2 regions of the Exiguobacterium sp. s133 genome follow, and region 2 is predicted to be linked to the other one. Evidence: riboswitches for the same ligand, from Rfam matches in the RefSeq annotation. Region 2 holds a riboswitch; the other holds the start of a gene.
What was found. Region 2 has a riboswitch for cyclic di-GMP ahead of KNP96_RS12675 (hypothetical protein). Riboswitches for the same ligand answer to the same signal wherever they lie in the genome.
Positions count from the first base shown of each region.

Region 1: it holds a riboswitch for cyclic di-GMP, as region 2 does, so the genes downstream of both, KNP96_RS04465 (glycoside hydrolase family 191 protein) here and KNP96_RS12675 (hypothetical protein) in region 2, are expected to answer to the same signal.

Region 1 covers NZ_JACSMK010000002.1:385,704-394,844, forward strand. Annotated here, with positions in the region: gene pelF (GT4 family glycosyltransferase PelF) at 1-655, opposite strand, end outside; gene KNP96_RS04450 (DUF2194 domain-containing protein) at 652-2,490, opposite strand; gene KNP96_RS04455 (hypothetical protein) at 2,487-3,395, opposite strand; gene KNP96_RS04460 (hypothetical protein) at 3,392-4,618, opposite strand; cyclic di-GMP riboswitch class I at 4,698-4,782, shown strand; gene KNP96_RS04465 (glycoside hydrolase family 191 protein) at 4,890-5,681, shown strand; gene KNP96_RS04470 (nucleotide sugar dehydrogenase) at 5,889-7,055, opposite strand; gene KNP96_RS04475 (lipopolysaccharide biosynthesis protein) at 7,063-8,475, opposite strand; gene KNP96_RS04480 (polysaccharide pyruvyl transferase family protein) at 8,468-9,141, opposite strand, start outside.
Region 2 covers NZ_JACSMK010000010.1:12,711-21,851, reverse strand. Annotated here, with positions in the region: gene KNP96_RS12685 (CPBP family intramembrane glutamic endopeptidase) at 1-545, shown strand, start outside; gene KNP96_RS12680 (DUF4305 domain-containing protein) at 567-800, shown strand; cyclic di-GMP riboswitch class I at 1,224-1,307, shown strand; gene KNP96_RS12675 (hypothetical protein) at 1,333-2,118, shown strand; gene KNP96_RS12670 (NAD(P)/FAD-dependent oxidoreductase) at 2,197-3,252, opposite strand; gene KNP96_RS12665 (ABC transporter ATP-binding protein) at 3,436-4,227, shown strand; gene KNP96_RS12660 (iron-hydroxamate ABC transporter substrate-binding protein) at 4,232-5,143, shown strand; gene KNP96_RS12655 (FecCD family ABC transporter permease) at 5,214-6,215, shown strand; gene KNP96_RS12650 (FecCD family ABC transporter permease) at 6,212-7,219, shown strand; gene KNP96_RS12645 (hypothetical protein) at 7,316-7,801, opposite strand; gene KNP96_RS12640 (hypothetical protein) at 7,816-8,292, opposite strand; gene KNP96_RS12635 (hypothetical protein) at 8,319-8,780, opposite strand; gene KNP96_RS12630 (hypothetical protein) at 8,785-9,141, opposite strand, start outside.

The DNA.
Region 1 (9,141 bases), on a different contig from region 2:
GAATCCAGTGCGCCCGGTATTCGACTGGAATCCACGTCGCTTGTAACAGTTCCTCTTCCCGCTCCCGCGAGTAGATGCCGTGCTCCGTCAAGATGTACGGCACGCCTTGGCGTTGTTTGATCGCACTCGCGACGAGTCCGGCATATCCGGTCGACGCCGAGTGAATCAAGTCGACTTGCGGTAACTCCGCCTGCAGTAACTCGAGGACCGGCGTATACATACTCCGCCACATCCAGAGGTAATCGATAAATGAGCCGGATTGTTTTTCCGTCTCATAACTCGTCTTGACGAGTTCGAAGAAGAGCCGGCTCGCGAAGAAGTGCTCCGACGTCCCGACCGCTTGTTCGAAGATCGGGAAGACCGGGGCTTCGACGTGTTGGAACGTCATCCATTGTTGAATCAACCGCCCTTGTTCTGCCGACAGGACGTGCTTCGGTTTCGGACGGTCGTATTTGAGATCGAGTGATAAGTTCGTCACACCCATCACATTGTCCGGTAAGTTGTATTTATAATCCGCTTCCGTCAGTTGCGTCGGTGTGATGGCGATGATTTCAAACTGATGCATCGGCATCTGCTGGATCACCATGTGGACCCAGCTCGCGACACCACCGCTGACGTAGGGATAGCTGCCTTCGACGACTAAACCAATCTTCATTCTGTTCCCTCCTCGATCGGTAGCGTGACCGTTGCTTTCGTCAACGTGACTTGATACAACGTCTCGCCTGCAAGCGCGCGGACCGTCCCGAAATCGAACGTCCCTGTCTTGAGGTGTTGACCCGGAGCGACACGGACGAGCATGACCGATGGCTTCAACATGTTCGTCCCGTTGATTTCAATCGTCTTGTCCGTATAGGTGACGTTGATGTCCGACTGTTGGTACTGGACGTATTTTTCATACGCTTCGTACTGGGTCAAGCTCTCGAGGTACGGATACATCGTCTTGACGTCGCGGAACATCTCTTCCATCGTCTTCTCCATCTCTGCCCAGCCCTTCCCTTTCGACCGGTCTTCGTCTAGCACGTCATCCGGGTGGATGAAGTGGGTAAACATTCCGAAGTTCGCGACGGCATCCGCCATGACGAACGTATCGTTTGCCGTTTCGTTGTAGCCGCTCGAAATACGCGGGAAGTTGTAGAGATTTTGATGGACGGGATCCGGTCCGAACTCCTGGATGTAGCTACCCATCGAGGGATCGCCCGAGTAGAGTGAGGCGACGATCAACTTGTCTTTAAAGACATTGTTGAGTGCTGTCAAACCGGTCTCGTTGATGATGTTCGACGGCGGGACATAACTTTGAATCGACTCGTTCGGGAAGTAATAGTCGTGCGTCCCGATGACTTTCTTTAATGCTTCCTCCATTTGATCACGGTTGTTCCACGGGACATAACCGAGGTTCGGGTCAAGCGTCTCACCGGCGACGACGAGTGGCTGGTGATTAAAGCCGTGCAGTCCGATTTCGCCACCCATCTTCAGCAGACCCCGCCCATAGTTGAGCATCGGGGTGCGGATTTTCTCCGACAAGTCTTCCGTCGTCTCTTCCGTCGTATTCTTATAGCTGCCGATGATGAACCCGGTATAGGTAACATCTTGTTCGTCGGCGATTCGTTTCATGTCACGCCACCAGATTTCTTTAAAGAACTCCTTGATCGTCCGGTTATAAGTCTTCTCGATTGCGGCGTTCGTATTCCCGGGGACCGGTGACGGGAAGTCATCAAGATGCGTCACTTTGATCGCCGCCTGTTGACTGACGAATGACGGGAACAATAACGATAACGTCTGGAGCATTAAACCGCGTGAGTTTTTCTCAGCGAGCGATGTCGTGTTCCAGAACAGGACTGTTCCCTTGCCGTACGCTGATGTCCAAAGAATCGGTTCACCGGACGCCGTGATTTTGACGTCCGCTTGCGGTAGCAGCTCGACGTCGGCGATACTGTGGGCGAACAAGTTCGACGAGTCCGGCAGATCGACGAAACCAGGGAAGATTTCTTCCTTGAAGGTCAATCCGTTGATGCCGTCTTTGAAATCACCGAACTGTTTCACCCCGACGAGCTCCGCCCAGTCCTGATTGATGAAGCGTGCTGCGATATAAAGCCGTCCGCCGTCCTTGACGAATTGACGAATCGTTTCGTAGGGCCAGTCACGTGAGTGCTCTCCCGCTAAAACAAGCACGGTCCGCTCGGACGGCTCCAATTGCTCGATTTCTTTGATTGAGATATTCGTATACGGGACTTTCGCATACTTCAGTGCATATTTAAAGTTCGTCAAGACACTTTTTGAGAGCTCGCCTTTATCCTGATGGATATAGACTTGTAACGGTTCTCCGTCCATCTGTCCCTCCTTGCCCGACATCGTCTGAAACGTCTTTTGTTGCGTCTCCTCGGTCGGAATCAGGCGATGTCCATAATCAAGACGTAACAACTGGACGACGCCGATCGTGACGAGCAGAATCGCGAAGACGGCGACGACGTAGGTCGTGATCGATTTTTTCATAGTTCCACTCCTTCCAGCCGGTCCAAAATGTAGCGTTTCTCGTCCGGAATGTCGTCCGGTGCGACGTGTGTTTTCAATTGTGTCACGAGCGGTGCCAGCTTCGTCCAGTCACCTCTCGTGAAGTGATATTCGATTGCCAGCAGGTAGCCGTCCGCTTGCTCCGGGTAGTGCATGATCAAGCGTTCATAGTAGCCGAGTCCGTCCGCGACGTCGCCTTTCGCGAGGGCGAGCTTGCCGCACGCCTTCAAGCACGTCGCGTCCGTCGGATACTGAATCCGCATGTCTTGTAAATACGATCCGAACCGATCAAAGATCCGTTTTTGCATGCTGTCGTCGAGCAGTCCACTTTCGATGAAGGCTTCGAAGGCGTCAATCAAGTGGTAATACGTCGTGACATGCCCCGGATTCAGTTGTTCCTCCCGACTTTTAATCGTCGCTTCGTACCGGTCATATAACGTATTGCGGACCGTCGCGGCGTAGTGGACCGTCTCCGAGTCGGCATGGTCGAGCCCGAACTGAAGGTACTTCCCGGAATCGGCAATCGATGTCGTCGTCAAGCGGACGATCGATTGTTTCCGTTCCTTCGCGTCCATCGCCATCGCTTCGCCCATCGGCACCAAATCGATGTTGTCGGCCGCCTGTTGTTGCAGTCCTTCCAGGTTGACGACGTCGAACTCGATGTAGTCATCGTAGTCGAGCAACGTCTTGTCTGACGCGTATCGTCTTGCGATCAGCCAACTGACGAGACCGAACAGTTCACCGAGCAGCGGGACGAAATAACAAATCAGGGCGATCCATTTGACGAGACCACGCTGTGCCGGATCCATCCGTGCCGTGATCAGTTTCGCGACGAGAAAGACGATGACGGCATGAATCAGAAAAAATAACAGGACGAAGAAAATCATCCAAGATTCCCTCCTTTTCGTGCGAACAACTCTTTAATCCGTTGCTCGAATCCTTCAGCGTTCTCTTGCGGTGTTCCCGGTAAGAGGAAGTGGAGCATTTGATTCGTCTCGTCATAGCCGATGATGTCGATTTCCCGCATCGACTGGCGTAGGATTAATTCCATTTCAATCAACGACAGCCGGACCTGTTCGACCGGCAAGACGACTGTACTGTACGGCTGATCGTACTGTTCAGCTCGGTGTTGTTGGAGTGCGACTTTTTTATTGAATGGCTCGATTTGATAAATCCGTGTCCCTTCAATCAAATCACCACGCGACGCATTCCATTCCATCGTCAACGTTTTTTCGATTCGTGTCCCGGTCCAGTCGAGAATCAACTGCATGATGTTCATCTCGTAACTCGTCAGGCGGTTGAAGTCGATCGCCTGGATGACGACGACTTCCTGAATCTTCCCGTCGTAGCGGATCGGTGCGATCAGTAACGGGACGTCCGTCTCGTCCATCGTCCGGATTGAGATCGCATTCGTCTTGAACATCCGTTGATAGATGCCGGTCGACGGATCGATGAATAGTGTTTGTGGCAAGACCTCTTTCTCACCGAAGCGGACGTGGAGTCGTAACGTCCGTTTTGACGCATCGACGTGATAGATGGCAAGATTCTCTGCCTTGAACGAACGTTTCAAGACATCGACGAGGCGATCGCGGACGATGTCGGCCGCCGTTTGGTCGAGCTCGAGTCCGACTTGGTAGATTTTCGTTAATGTATGATCCGAGTCGAGGACCTTCTTTTGCATTGTCGACTGCGACAGCCGGAGCTTTTCGACCGTCTCGAGCAAGTGGTTGTTTTCTTCGACGACTTCTTCGTGGCGGAGTCGTAACGATAAATAACGTTCCTGGAACGAGGTGCTAAAAATCCCGCAGACCATCGCGACGAGGAAGTGGAAGATGATCCAGCTCAGTTCCGTCCTGTCGTATAAAAATAAGAGAATGTCCGAACCTTCGACCGACAGGAAAAACAGGTGGTACAGCATCGTCATCGTGAAACTGACGAACGCCCCGAGCAGACCATAGCGGAGGGCGAACAATAAAATATAAAAGATTAACGGATCAATTGCCCAATTCGAGACCGAAAGGCTAAACATATAGTCAAGAATACCGATAAGTAAAATACTAGCTAGCATTTCTATCCATTTGACTGTATTTCTATGCTGTGTGTAAATCATGGCACACTCTCCTTAAAATAGTTATTTACATTTTTATTAGCAGTGGTAAGATTTAGTCAAACAGGCAATTACAACTAAATATCGAGAAGGGCAAACTTACTGAAAAGTAAGGGCGCAAAGACATGGGTCGTCGATCTTCGGATACCGATCGCCAGTCTGCAATGCCGCAGCCGCTCTCTGATAAAAAATCAGGAGGCTACTAACCATGGGTATTATCTCACTCAAACGCGTGACGTCTTTTTTGTGCATTCTTTTTTTAGGAGTGTTACTAATGACACCAATCACGGGCAAAGCTCAATCAACGAATCCACTCGATTCCGTCAGCTCGTATAAGGTCTACTACGATGCACCGACGAAATCAAAAATCAAGAAGATGCAAAAGTATGATGTCATGATCATCGAACCGGTCTTTTATTCAGCGAAACAAATCGCAGAAATTCAAAAGTACGGCACGAAAGTCTACGGCTACATCAACACGATGGAAGCCGACAACTGGAACACGGACTTGATGGCGCAATTAAAGGAATCAGATTTCTTCCACCGTGATGGACAACGTGTCCACTACGCGGAGTGGGATTCATACTTAATGGACATCAACTCGAAGCATTACCAAGCGGTCCTCATGCAAGAAGTCGAAAAGCAGGTCGTCAATAAAGGACTCGACGGTGTCTTCTTGGATACAGTCGGCGACATCGACAACGAACATGCCGACCAACCAAAGATCCTTGAGCAGCAGCAAGTCGCGATGACGAACTTCTTGAAGAGCGTCAAGACGAAACATGCGGATCTCTCATTGATTCAAAACTGGGGCTTCGGGACATTAAAATACCATACGTACCCGTACATCGATGGCATCATGTGGGAAAGCTTCAACTACTCGACGGTCGCAAAAGACCAATGGTCAAAAGACCGGATGGCAGATCTTCAGGAGTTGAACGAAGAAGAAGACATCAAGACATTGACGATTTCTTCTAAACAAGGTGCGAAAAGTGCGAAGTACGCGAAAAAGAATGGCTTCATTCACTTAAAATCAAACAAGACACTCAATTACAATAAATTCTAATCCACTTGAATATAATCTCATAACCGATTACTCAATTCCAATTCTGAGTGCTCCTGCATGAGACAATTATACAGGATGCACAAAACAAAACCGGTCACTTTTCAGAGGCAGGTCAACGAATTGAAACATCGAACGCAAAAAGAGGTCCAAGCGATAGTTATCGCTTGGACCTCTTTTGATGCTTGTAAACACTCACTTTTGTTCTCTTTAGTCTCGACTATACAAATCACGTGTATAGACTTTCTCTTCAACATCATTCAACTCCGAATGCATCCGGTTTGAAAGAATGACATCTGACTCTTGCTTAAACGCTTCAAGATCACGGATGACGCGTGAATTGTAGAATGTATCTTCCGTCAAGACAGGTTCGAAGACCGTTACTTCGATCCCCTTCGCCTTGATTCGCTTCATGATGCCCTGAATCGATGAGGCACGGAAGTTATCCGAGTCTGTCTTCATCGTCAGACGATATACGCCGACGACTTTCGGATTTTGTTTGATGATTGTATCTGCAATATAGTCTTTCCGTGTCCGGTTCGCTTCAACGATCGCCCCGATGATGTTGTTCGGTACTTCATCATAGTTCGCGAGCAGCTGCTTCGTATCTTTCGGTAAGCAGTAACCACCATAACCGAATGATGGGTTGTTATAATGATTGCCGATTCGGCTATCGAGTCCGACACCTTCGATGATTTGTTTTGTATCAAGGTTACGGACTTCGGCATATGTATCCAGTTCATTGAAGAACGCGACGCGCATCGCGAGGTACGTATTCGAGAACAACTTGATGGCTTCTGCTTCTGTTGAATCTGTCAAAAGAATCGGCACATCCTTTTTGATGGCTCCTTCAAGTAACAGATCAGCAAACTGCTGTGCGCGTTCCGATTGCTCGCCGACGACGATACGTGAGGGATAAAGATTGTCATGCAGCGCCTGTCCTTCACGCAAGAACTCTGGGGAAAAGACGATGTTCGGTGTATCAAACTTTTCTTTTAACTCTTGTGTATAACCGACTGGCACCGTCGATTTGATGACCATCGTCGCATCTGGATTGATGGCAAGAACCGTCGCGATAACGCTCTCGACCGTCCGAGTATTAAAGTAGTTCCGTGTTGGGTCATAATCTGTCGGAGTCGCAATAATGACGAATTCCGCATCTTTATAGGCCTCAAAATTATCGGTTGTTGCATGGAGATTCAATTCTTTATTTTGTAAGAAACTTTCGATTTCTGCATCAACGATTGGTGATTTGCGATCATTGACGAGCTCAACACGTTCTTTAATGATATCAATTGATGTAACTTCATTATGCTGAGCGAGTAAAACGGCCATCGAAAGTCCGACGTATCCTGTTCCTGCTACTGTAACTCTCATACGTCACCTATTTTCTTTTTTTAGATATTAGTTTTGAAAAAAGATCAAAAAAATCTAAAAATATTTTTTTATTCAAAAAAATTAAAAATAAATAGATAAGTAAGTATATATACTCAGAAGTTGAAGAAAATGAAACCGATAGTGATAAACAAATTAAAGTTACTATTTGAATACAATCTATTGTCTTATTCCATGATATCTTCACAATTTTTTTCGAGTGATACAATCTTATTATCCAAATCAACATATAGCTAAACAACGTTGCAAAAGATGCACCATATGCACCATATGAAGGAATCAAGAAAATATTAAGAAAAATATTTAGAATTCCTCCATATGCAGTAGAGTAAAATAAAAATCTCGTTAACATAGCAGAGGTATATATCGTTCCTAAATAAGAAGCAAGTCCATTAAAAAAATATGCTACTAACAAAATTGGAACAAAATAAAAAGCTTCTTTAAATGTTTCTCCAAACATAATTAATGAAATTGGTTTTGCAAAAATAATTAAAGCTGAACAAACAAGAATATTAATACTAAAAAGTGTTCTATAAACCTTCGAAAAGCTTTCAATTCTTCCTTTTTCAAACTCTTCCACTGAAGAAATTTGCCAAGCTTGCATAAAAATACTTGTAATTGTGTTAAGTAAGGATGGAACTTTATAAGCCATTGAATATAAACCAGTAACACTAACTCCTGAAAAATAATTTAATACATATTTGTCTGATGTGTTACTCACCCACCAACTTAAGGAATTAGGAATCATAGGAAATGAATAGTTGAACATTTTTTTTCTAAGAGCAATATTTGGTTTTTTTAAAAGATAACTTAAATCAATTTTCAATAATACGATATAAAAAATAATTATTAGAGTTCCTGATACGATTAAAGAAATGTAGTATCCTTCAATTCCTAATCTGTAGATATAGAGCAGTATAAGATTAAAACTTAACAAAGTAATAGTATCTAATATACTTAACTTTATAATTAATTTTATTTTTTCAATTCCTCGAGCATAGTACAATAATAAGTTTTTTAATGATGTAATTAGATAACTTAAAACAAAAAATATATAATACTTATCTAAATTCAAAAAATTTAAGATTAACGGAGAGAATACACAGACGATTATAAATCCCACTATCGTCACTTGAAAACCGATACCAAGTATTACTCTAGGATCTTCTTTTTTACTTAATAAAAATCTTAAAACAGCTTCATGAATATTGAGTGCGAAAATAGGTAATAATAAACTAACAGTTACAGTTATTAAATCAATAATTCCATATTCGCTGGTTTCAAGACTTCTTGCGTACAGTGGAACTAGTAAAAAAATTAATATTCTTGTCGAAAATGATCCTATTGCAAATAAAAATGTATTCGATAAAAGTTTTTTCAAAAATGAATTTTGTTTACTCATTAATTAATACATTTCCTTTTTCCAATGCTTCACTTAAATATATCAAAGAGTCTTTCCGATATTCGGACATTAGCTTGTTAATCTCAATATAATTCATATAATCTTCTTTTAAAGAAATTGAACTATTTATAACACGAGATTGAATTTTAAAGATATTGATAATGTTCTCAAGCCTCGAATTCACTCCAAATTTTTCATCTAATAGTTCCACGTACAATTCTTTATTAAGGTTTAAGCTTAATGCTACACCGTGGAATGAGTTAGTAACAACATATTCCGCATTATTAATTATATCTAACCATTCTTCAGGCCCAGCTGTTTGAACATAAGTTGCTTTGAGTGGTTGCCTCGGATTTCCGTTAATTGTTAGTATTTCTATGTTATTTATTTCGGCTAATTTTTTAGCAAATTCAACAAGTGTTTTGGAATATGCTCTTTGATAAATAACGAGATATTTTCGACCTGGTTTTGTATATTTTTTCTTTGAACTATTTGCTAATTCCAGCCATTCATTTCTATTTATAAGTAGACTAGGATCAATAACCACCTGAGGTTTTCTTAAGCCCATTTCCGTTACAATATTAGCTCCGGCAGGTTCCCTAACAGATATTGAATTAAATGATTTTAGATATTTAGAATACATGTCTGTTTTTTCAATTGGAATAG
Region 2 (9,141 bases):
GCTGGTGGCTTGCGATTGGCTTTACCGTTGCCGTCATCGTCTCGTTCTTCTGTCTTCGTCCTGACTGGCAGAAGTGGAAAGCAGAAGGCAATCAGACGGATCCGATCGACACATTAAAGTGGATTGGGATCGGAATCGTGTTGCTTTACGCCTTACTGATTAGCGTCAACCTTCTTGATGCCTGGATGTCTGGTGGACTCGAAAACGTCGCGAAATCACAAAATACGGATGACATCATGAAAGCAATCCAAGTCATCCCGATTTTACAGCTGATGGTCGTCTTACTCGGACCGATCATGGAAGAATTTTTATTCCGTCACATTATGTTCGGGAACTTGTCGACAAAACTGAACTTCGTCTTCAGCTTCGTTCTCAGTGGTGTTATCTTCGGGTTCATCCACGGAGACAACAAGTTTTTGATTTATGTCGCGATGAGTTTTGTTTTCTCACTCGTCTTCGTCAAAACGCGCCGCATCATAGCACCGATTGCGATTCACGTTTTCAATAACGGAATTGTCGTACTCGCACTCTATGCAATGACTTAACTTACGAAAGGTAGTGTTTTCATGCGCCAAGGCTCAAACTTCATGGCATTATTTTATGCCCTGTTCGGTATTCTGTTCATGTACCTCGCGTACAGCAACTCGATCGAGGCAGGAACCGTCTTTAACTTTTGGACGATTCTGTTGACGCTGTTCGCAGCAATCGACTTTTACCGTCTCTATCTGATTTTCCGCTTCCGGATGGCCGCGAAGAAGATGATTGAGAAGGAACAAAACAAAAAAAATGATAAAGAATAAGTAACCTGTCCGCCTCTTGACCGATTCAGTTCGTGAAAGGGCGGATTTTTTTGTCTCTTGCTCACTGTATCCTTATGGAAAATCAGGCGAACAGTTTTTTAGACGCGCTATCGTCAGCTTGTTCCCGTTTCGAAATAATCGAAGTGACCAAAAAAAGAGTTACTTCTCGTGACTCCTACGGGAAAAAGCGCAAGACCCCTTGCGCTGTCAGAGGCAAGTAAGACCCTGCTTCTTGTTCGCTAGAATCAAGAAGCAACGGCTTACGCCTCGCCCGAGGAAAGCACGAGAAGAAAAATCTTTTCGCATGCATCTCTTTCATGAATTAACCTTCGTACAAAACATATATTTTACTGACTCATTATCAAAAACCCTTATCTATCCATAGAAACAAATCACTTATACTGAATATACGGTTCTTCACCGGAATCGAACGGGCAAACCCACAGAAATGTGGTGACGCAAAACTATAGGGGCTACCGCTTCAAGCTATGCTTGCCAGTTACCGAAGTTCACAAAAGGAGACTACGTTCACATGAAAAAAATCAATTATGTCGTTACTGCCGGCCTCGCTTGTGCGTTGATGCTGACGCCGCTCGGCTCAATCGATGCCAAGAGTAAAACATCGAAGCATGACCGCAACAAGAACGGAATCCATGACAACTGGGAAAAGAAGTACAAGCTTAAAGGGAAAAAACTTGCGCAGCAAGATACGGACCATGACGGCTTAAGCAACTACACCGAATATAAGCTCAAACTCAATCCACGGAAGAAAGACAGCGACCGCGATAAGATCAGCGACGCACATGAAGATACGGACCGTGATGGCTTAACTAACGCCATCGAACTCGAGCTTGGGACAAAACCATACAAACGGGATTCTGATGGTGATGGAATTCTCGATGGCAAAGAACGCAACAAGGTCGGTCACCGCTATGAAGATATGCTGAAAAAAATGAAGATTGCTCTCGCGACAGAGACGACGCAAAGTCAGATTAAATACCAGTTTAAAAAGAAGAAGAGTCAGCTGCGTGTCAAAACGAATGACGCAACGGTCGATGAAACCCGTGTCCGCCAATTGATTCAGTTCATCGAGTCACATCCGAAGATGACGGAAGAGGAATTACGGGCACAACTCGTCAGCTTATTCGCTCTCTCTGGTTCTTACGAGTTGGAGATTGAACTCGAGTACTTCGATCACGAAGAAACGAAATCAGAGCACCGTCACGTTGAAGAAGACGAGCAAGACGATGATCAAGGTCAGGACGAAGATGATGATTCAGATGATGACTCGGACGACGACCATGAAGATGAAGATTAATCCTTAAACAAAAAAACACCTGCTCTAAAGACGACCGACGTCCATGTGACGAGGGGCGATCTTTAAGACAGGTGTTTTTTACTTTTCGTTGACCATTTCTTGAATCAATTCACGGTTCCGTTTTTTGAAAACTTCATTGTGGGATGAGACCATCGCGACTTTGGCAGCATCCGGTTCAATGAACTGCTTCGCCCGGTTGACGGCGTTTGCCGCGTCCTGGAATGTACCCGAAATCAAGTTCACCTTTCCGTCATGCGTCAAAATATCTCCTGCTGCATACAATCCCGGTACACTTGATTCGCTCGACGCGTTACCGGCGATGTAAAAGTCGTCGACTTGTTTGATGTCGAGTTCCGAGTTCGCGAGCAACTCTGCTTCCCGTTCGTAGCCATGGTTGATGATGACTTCATCGACGTCAACGATGTTTGTCACGTCCGTCGCACAATCAATCAATTCGACGGACGCAATCCGGTGGTGATCGTCGCTTGCGATCAACTTATGAATCGTCGTGTTGAGGAGACAGACGGCTGAGCTTCGGACGAGTTGGTCGACTTGTGCCTCGTGACCTGTGAAACAGTCTTTCCGGTATGTGACGTAAACTTTTTTCGCAATCGGTTCGAGCTCGTTCGCCCAGTCGATCGCTGAGTTACCGCCACCTGAAATCAGGACCGTCTTATCTTTAAACCGCTCAATCGATTTGACGGTATAGTTCAAGTTCGACACTTCGTACCGTTCGGCCCCTTCAATCTTCAGTTTTTGGGGATTGAGTATCCCGCCGCCGACAGCGACGATGACTGTCTTCGAATAATGAATTTCTCCCGACTCCGCTTCGAGGACGAAGTTTCCGAATACGTCTTTTGCGATTGAAATGATTTTTTCATTCAGGTGCACGGACGGATTAAACGTTAAGCCTTGTTCGACGAGTTGCTCGATCAGCTTCGCTCCGGTAATGGGTGGCTGTCCCCCGACATCCCAAATCATCTTCTCCGGATAAACATGAATCTTGCCACCAAGCTCTGCCTGGTATTCAATGATTTTCGTCTTCATCCCGCGTAATCCGCTATAGAAAGTCGAGTATAACCCGGCCGGGCCTCCACCAATTACCGTTACATCAAACAATTCCTGCTGTTCCATCTCACTCACTCCTCGCTCTCGACTACGACTGATTATCATTCTCATTCCCAATGATAACGTGAACATCTCTTGAAGACAAGAAAAAATGTTGACAGCGTTTTTATGAGACTGGTATGGTTAGGGAGACGATAGTGATAATCATTATCAATGAAAACAGCTTTAAACGAGAAGGAGCCTCTGCGTATGGTACGTCTAGCAACAGAAGAAATCAGTATCGGATACGGAGATCGTACCATCGTCAAAGACTTGACGGTTCAGATTCCGGATCGGCAAATCACGACAATCATCGGTGCGAATGGTTGCGGTAAATCGACCTTATTGAAAGCGATGACCCGAATCATCCCCCATCAGTCTGGTCGTGCCCTGCTTGACGGTCTCGATATTGCGAAGGAAAGTACAAAGCTGCTTGCCCGGAAAATGGCGATCCTGCCTCAGACACCGGAAAGTGCAAGCGGTCTAACGGTCGCAGAGCTCGTCTCATACGGTCGTTTTCCTTATCAAAAAGGATTTGGTCGCTTAACGAAACATGATTACGAGATCATTGACTGGGCGTTAGAGGCAACGGATACGACGGCATTCAAACACCGTCCGGTCGACGCCTTGTCCGGTGGTCAACGGCAACGCGTCTGGATTGCGATGGCGCTGGCGCAGGAAACGGATATCATCTTCCTCGATGAGCCGACGACTTACCTTGATCTCGCCCACCAGCTCGAAGTCCTCGAGCTGCTCGAGCATCTCAACCGGACGGAAGGCCGGACGATCGTCATGGTGTTACATGATTTGAATCAGGCCGCCCGTTTTGCCGACTACATCATCGCGATGAAAGAAGGCGAAGTCGTCAAAGCCGGAACGTGCGAGGAAGTCATTTCGCATGACGTCTTAAAAGAAGTATTTCATATCGATGCCGAAATCGGTCGTGATCCACGGACGAATAAGCCGATGTGTGTCACCTACAACTTAATCAAGGGAGATTAACCACATGAAGAAACTAGTACTCTTACCGATTTTATTACTCTTAGCACTCGTCATCGCCGCCTGCGGCAATACAGATAAAACAGAAGATACGTCTTCCGATACGAAAAAAGAAACGATCACCTATAAATCGGAAGAAGGTGACGTCGAAGTCCCGGCTGATCCGAAACGCGTCGTCGTCCTTGCCGGTTTCGCCGGAAACGTCATGGCACTCGACGTCCCACTCGTCGGTGTCGATTCGTGGTCAAAATCGAATCCGAAGTTTGATTTGAAAGACGTCCAGGAAGTATCAGAAGAAAACGTCGAAAAAGTCATCGAACTCGAACCCGATCTCATCATCGGCTACAATACAACGAAAAACATCGATAAATTTAAAGAAATCGCTCCAACCGTCACGTACACGTACGGCAAAGTCGACTATTTGACACAACATATCGAAATCGGTAAATTGCTCAATAAAGAACAAGAAGCACGCGATTGGGTCAAAGACTTCCAAACACGCGCAGCGGACGCCGGAACAGAGATTAAAGCCAAAATCGGTGACGATGCGACGGTCTCTGTCATCGAAAGCTTCGATAAACAGCTTTACGTCTTCGGCGACAACTGGGGACGCGGTACAGAAATCCTCTACCAGGAAATGAAATTGAAGATGCCGGAAAAAGTTACGGAAATGGCTTTAAAAGACGGCTATTACGCGCTATCACCGGAAGTCTTACCTGAATATGCAGGGGATTACCTCATCTTCAGTAAGACGGCAGAAGCAGATAACTCGTTTACAGAAACAGACACATACAAAAATATTCCTGCTGTTAAAAACAACCACGTCTTCGAAGTCGATTCGAAAGAATTTTACTTCAATGATCCATTGACGCTCGAACGTCAGCTCGAGTTCTTCAAGAAAAGTTTCCTTGGCGCGTAACAAAAATAAGGAGGGAACCGATTTTTCGGTCCCTCCTTTTTGACTATCTAATGAAAGTGAGACGATAACTATGTCATCCGGTCGATTCCCGTTCGGACTGAAAATCACGTTCGGTTTACTCCTGTTCGTCGTCATGTTCTGGATCTCGATGACGTTCGGTGCCGCCGACACGACGATACGTGAGGTCTGGAACGCTTTGACGTTCGGTCCCTTGAACGGTAAAGCAAAAATCATTCAGGAAATCCGGTTACCGCGCGAAGTCGCTGCGATGCTGGTCGGGGCTGCACTCGGTGTCTCCGGTGCGATCATGCAGGCGATGACACGTAATCCCCTTGCCGATCCCGGACTGCTTGGGCTGACGGCAGGCGCGAACGCGGCCCTTGCTCTTGCGCTCGTCTTCATTCCCGGTATCAATTACTACGGCATCATGCTCGCGTGTTTCCTTGGAGCAGCAGCCGGTGCCTTACTTGTCTTCGGGATCGGTGCCTCAAAACGTGGCGGGTTTTCACCACTTCGAATCGTCCTCGCTGGGGCCGCGATTTCTGCTTTTTTATACGCAATCGCAGAAGGGATCGGCATTTACTTCAAAATCGCTCAAGACGTCTCGCAATGGACATCCGGCGGGCTGATTGGAACGACCTGGGGGCAACTGCAAATCATCACCCCCGTCATCCTGATCGGCATCGCGATTGCGATGATCTTCTCACGTCAATTAACGATTTTAAGCTTATCAGAAGAAGTCGCACTCGGGCTCGGGCAAAACATCACCCGGATTAAAGGTGTACTCTACGTCGTCGTCATCCTGCTCGCCGGGGCCGCCGTTGCTTTAGTCGGTAACATGGCATTCATCGGCTTGATGATTCCGCACATCGTCCGCGCAATCGTCGGCACCGATTACCGCTTCATCCTCCCGATGACCGCCGTCTTCGGTGCGACGTTCATGTTACTCGCGGACACGATTGGCCGGACACTGTATGCTCCATACGAAACACCGGTCGTTGCGATCGTCTCGATGCTCGGGCTGCCGTTCTTCTTACTCATCGTCCGCAAAGGAGGTCGTGCGTTCTCATGATCGAAACATCGCTCCGCCGCCGTCAGCGGTTGATCTTTATCGTCTTTAGTCTGTTATTGCTCGGAACGATCATCATCAGTATCGGGCTTGGGCCCGCCTCCCTCTCGTACGACCGGCTTCTGCCGACACTGTTCGGTCAAGGGTCGTTCAAAGAAGAGTTTGTTTTGTTCTCACTCCGCCTGCCGCGGATTTTAATCACGGTACTCGCCGGCATGGCACTCGCCTTATCCGGTGCGATTCTTCAGGGCATCACCCGCAACGAACTCGCAGATCCCGGCATCATCGGTATCAATACAGGTGCTGGTGTCGCCATCGCCGCCTTCTTCCTTTACTTCCCGGTCGATGTCGGTGCGTTCATCTATGGGTTACCAGTTGCTGCCTTCATCGGGGCATTGATCACAGCGATTGCCATTTATGCCTTATCGTATGATCGTGTCCGTGGCCTGCAACCGATCCGTCTGATTTTGACCGGAGTCGGATTCTCGATGGCGTTATCCGGCATCATGGTCGTCCTGATTTCATCCGCGCGCCGTGAGAAGGTCGACTTCATCGCCAAATGGCTCGCCGGGAACATCTGGGGAACGGACTGGACATTCGTCTACGCGTTGTTGCCTTGGCTGCTTATTCTCGTACCGTTTACGTTTTATAAGGCAAACAAACTCAATCTGCTGGCGCTGAATGAACCGGTTGCGATCGGCGTCGGCGTCGCGATTGAAAAGGAGCGCATCCAACTGTTACTCGCCGCTGTCGCACTCGCTGCATCCGCCGTTTCTGTAACAGGCGGGATCGCCTTCATCGGTTTGATGGCGCCCCATATCGCGCGCGCCCTCGTCGGTCCAAGGCATCAACTGTTCTTACCGATCGCCGTTTTGATTGGCGGATGGTTACTCGTCCTCGCCGATACGATTGGTCGGAACATCGCTGACCCGCAAGGCATCCCGGCAGGAATCGTCGTTGCGATCATCGGTGCTCCTTACTTCATTTATTTGCTGTCAAAAAAATAACCTCTACATGATGCGATCACAACTAAAAACGCAAGAAGTAGGCGAATCCGGAATCCGCCGCCTTCTTGCGTTTTTTTGTTGCTCTAAGATGACCAGTCAATATTTGATTCGTTTTTCTTCCCGTTCCGCCCGGATCAATTCCTGTTCTGATAAGTGTGTCGGATCGAGTCGTTTAATCCGTTTATCGACAATTCGGTCCAATGACAGCACCGTTAGGAAAAAGACAAGGAACGGTCCGATGTATTCGGGACGCGCTACGTAGGGCGTGATGATTTGCCCCAGGACGACGACCAGTACTTCAATGATACTGATCAATATATACGGTAGTCCGAGATGATCCCAGGCCTCAAGCCCGTCAAACCGCTTCTTGAAATAGCGGTACTTCAGGAATCGGACGATCCATCGATAGGATAACAAAGGGACTAACAAGAAATACTGAAACGATGATTCTGTCAGATGCCAATCGTCTGCTAAAAAGAGAAATACAAACAATACCAGTCCAAACAAGACCGTTTGAATGTAACGTGCCTGTTTTAAAAATCGGATATAATCCATTTTCCGCTCGCGTTGCATGCTCTCCATCGTTTGCCTCCTCGTTACATCCCGATTCCTTCGCCCGTCGGATGACGGTGTTCGATTCCTTTTCGGTCCGGTGTCTCAAGCAAATCCATTTTATCGAGCTTCGTTACCGTCCGGTCCGTCCACTTTTGAAATTGCAGCATCCCTGAAATCCACAACATTAGCGGAAACAGATAGCCCCACTGTCCAAGGTGCGGGGCGACAACTGCGGCACCCGCAATAAAGACCGCTTCGAGTAAAGTGATCCCACCGAACAGCAGACCAAGTGGTCGCGCCTGTACCTTCGACCGAACTAACAGAACGGATTGGATCACTCGCTGCATGCCATTATAGGCGAGTAACGGCGTAAGAATCAAAAATCCAACTGCTGAATCCGTCAGGTGCCCGCTTCCGGAGAAGAACAGCACCGCAAAAAATACGCCCGCAATTACATACGTCCGGATTTGCCGGCTGATTTTTGTCCATTTTTGATACGTGCTTAAAGTGTTTCTCATCCGTTCACTCCTCTTGTGTGTTTCGCTTACTTACGGTAACGCTCAATCTCACGCATCGTGACGAATGCCGGATCCAGTTGTTTCGCTTGTTTGTTCAATTGGGACACAATCAAATAGGCGACGATGATCGACATAAGAAAGACCGTAAAAGAAATACCGGCGTATTGTGGAAAAACAGTCCCCACGTAAAGTGTAAAAATTGGGATGAACGAACCGATAATCGATACACGTGCCACTTTCAAGACCGTCTTTTTATAGATATCTTTCGTAAGGCGTTGCTTTAAAATCCGCAGACGAATGATTTCTCTAAGTGCGTTAGCCAAACAGAATACCGTAATCGCAAATAAGGAGATCAGCCCTCGAAAACCCGGGATGAACCAACCAACAAGCGCAAGCAGCAGAACTGGAACCGGCACCAGATGCTGAATCCTTTTTAATGGCGGTCCCAGTAATTTCAACCGTGTATTTTTTTCAATCAATGTACTCACCTTGTCACTCCTCCACTTCTTTAACATTCGCATGAATTTCTTTATCACTGACGAAGTCGGGATCGCCTGACCGGGCAATCTTTTTAAACAACCAATCCGTAACGTAATAGACCGGTGCGAGGATGATCAGCATCCAAAGGGCAATTTTCCAGATCGACATCTCTTTCGTCTCAAGTATCACGGTGTACAGCGAACCGTACAAGACGAATTGAATCCCGAGCCACAGCAACGATTGGTTCATCACTTGGTCGCTTGAGAGATAGCGCGCCAGGATTTTTCGTTTTTCGAGTCGAAACGGGAGATCAAACACGAGAAAGACAAGCGGTAACAGACTCAAGTACATGGTCGTGCTGAAGATTTC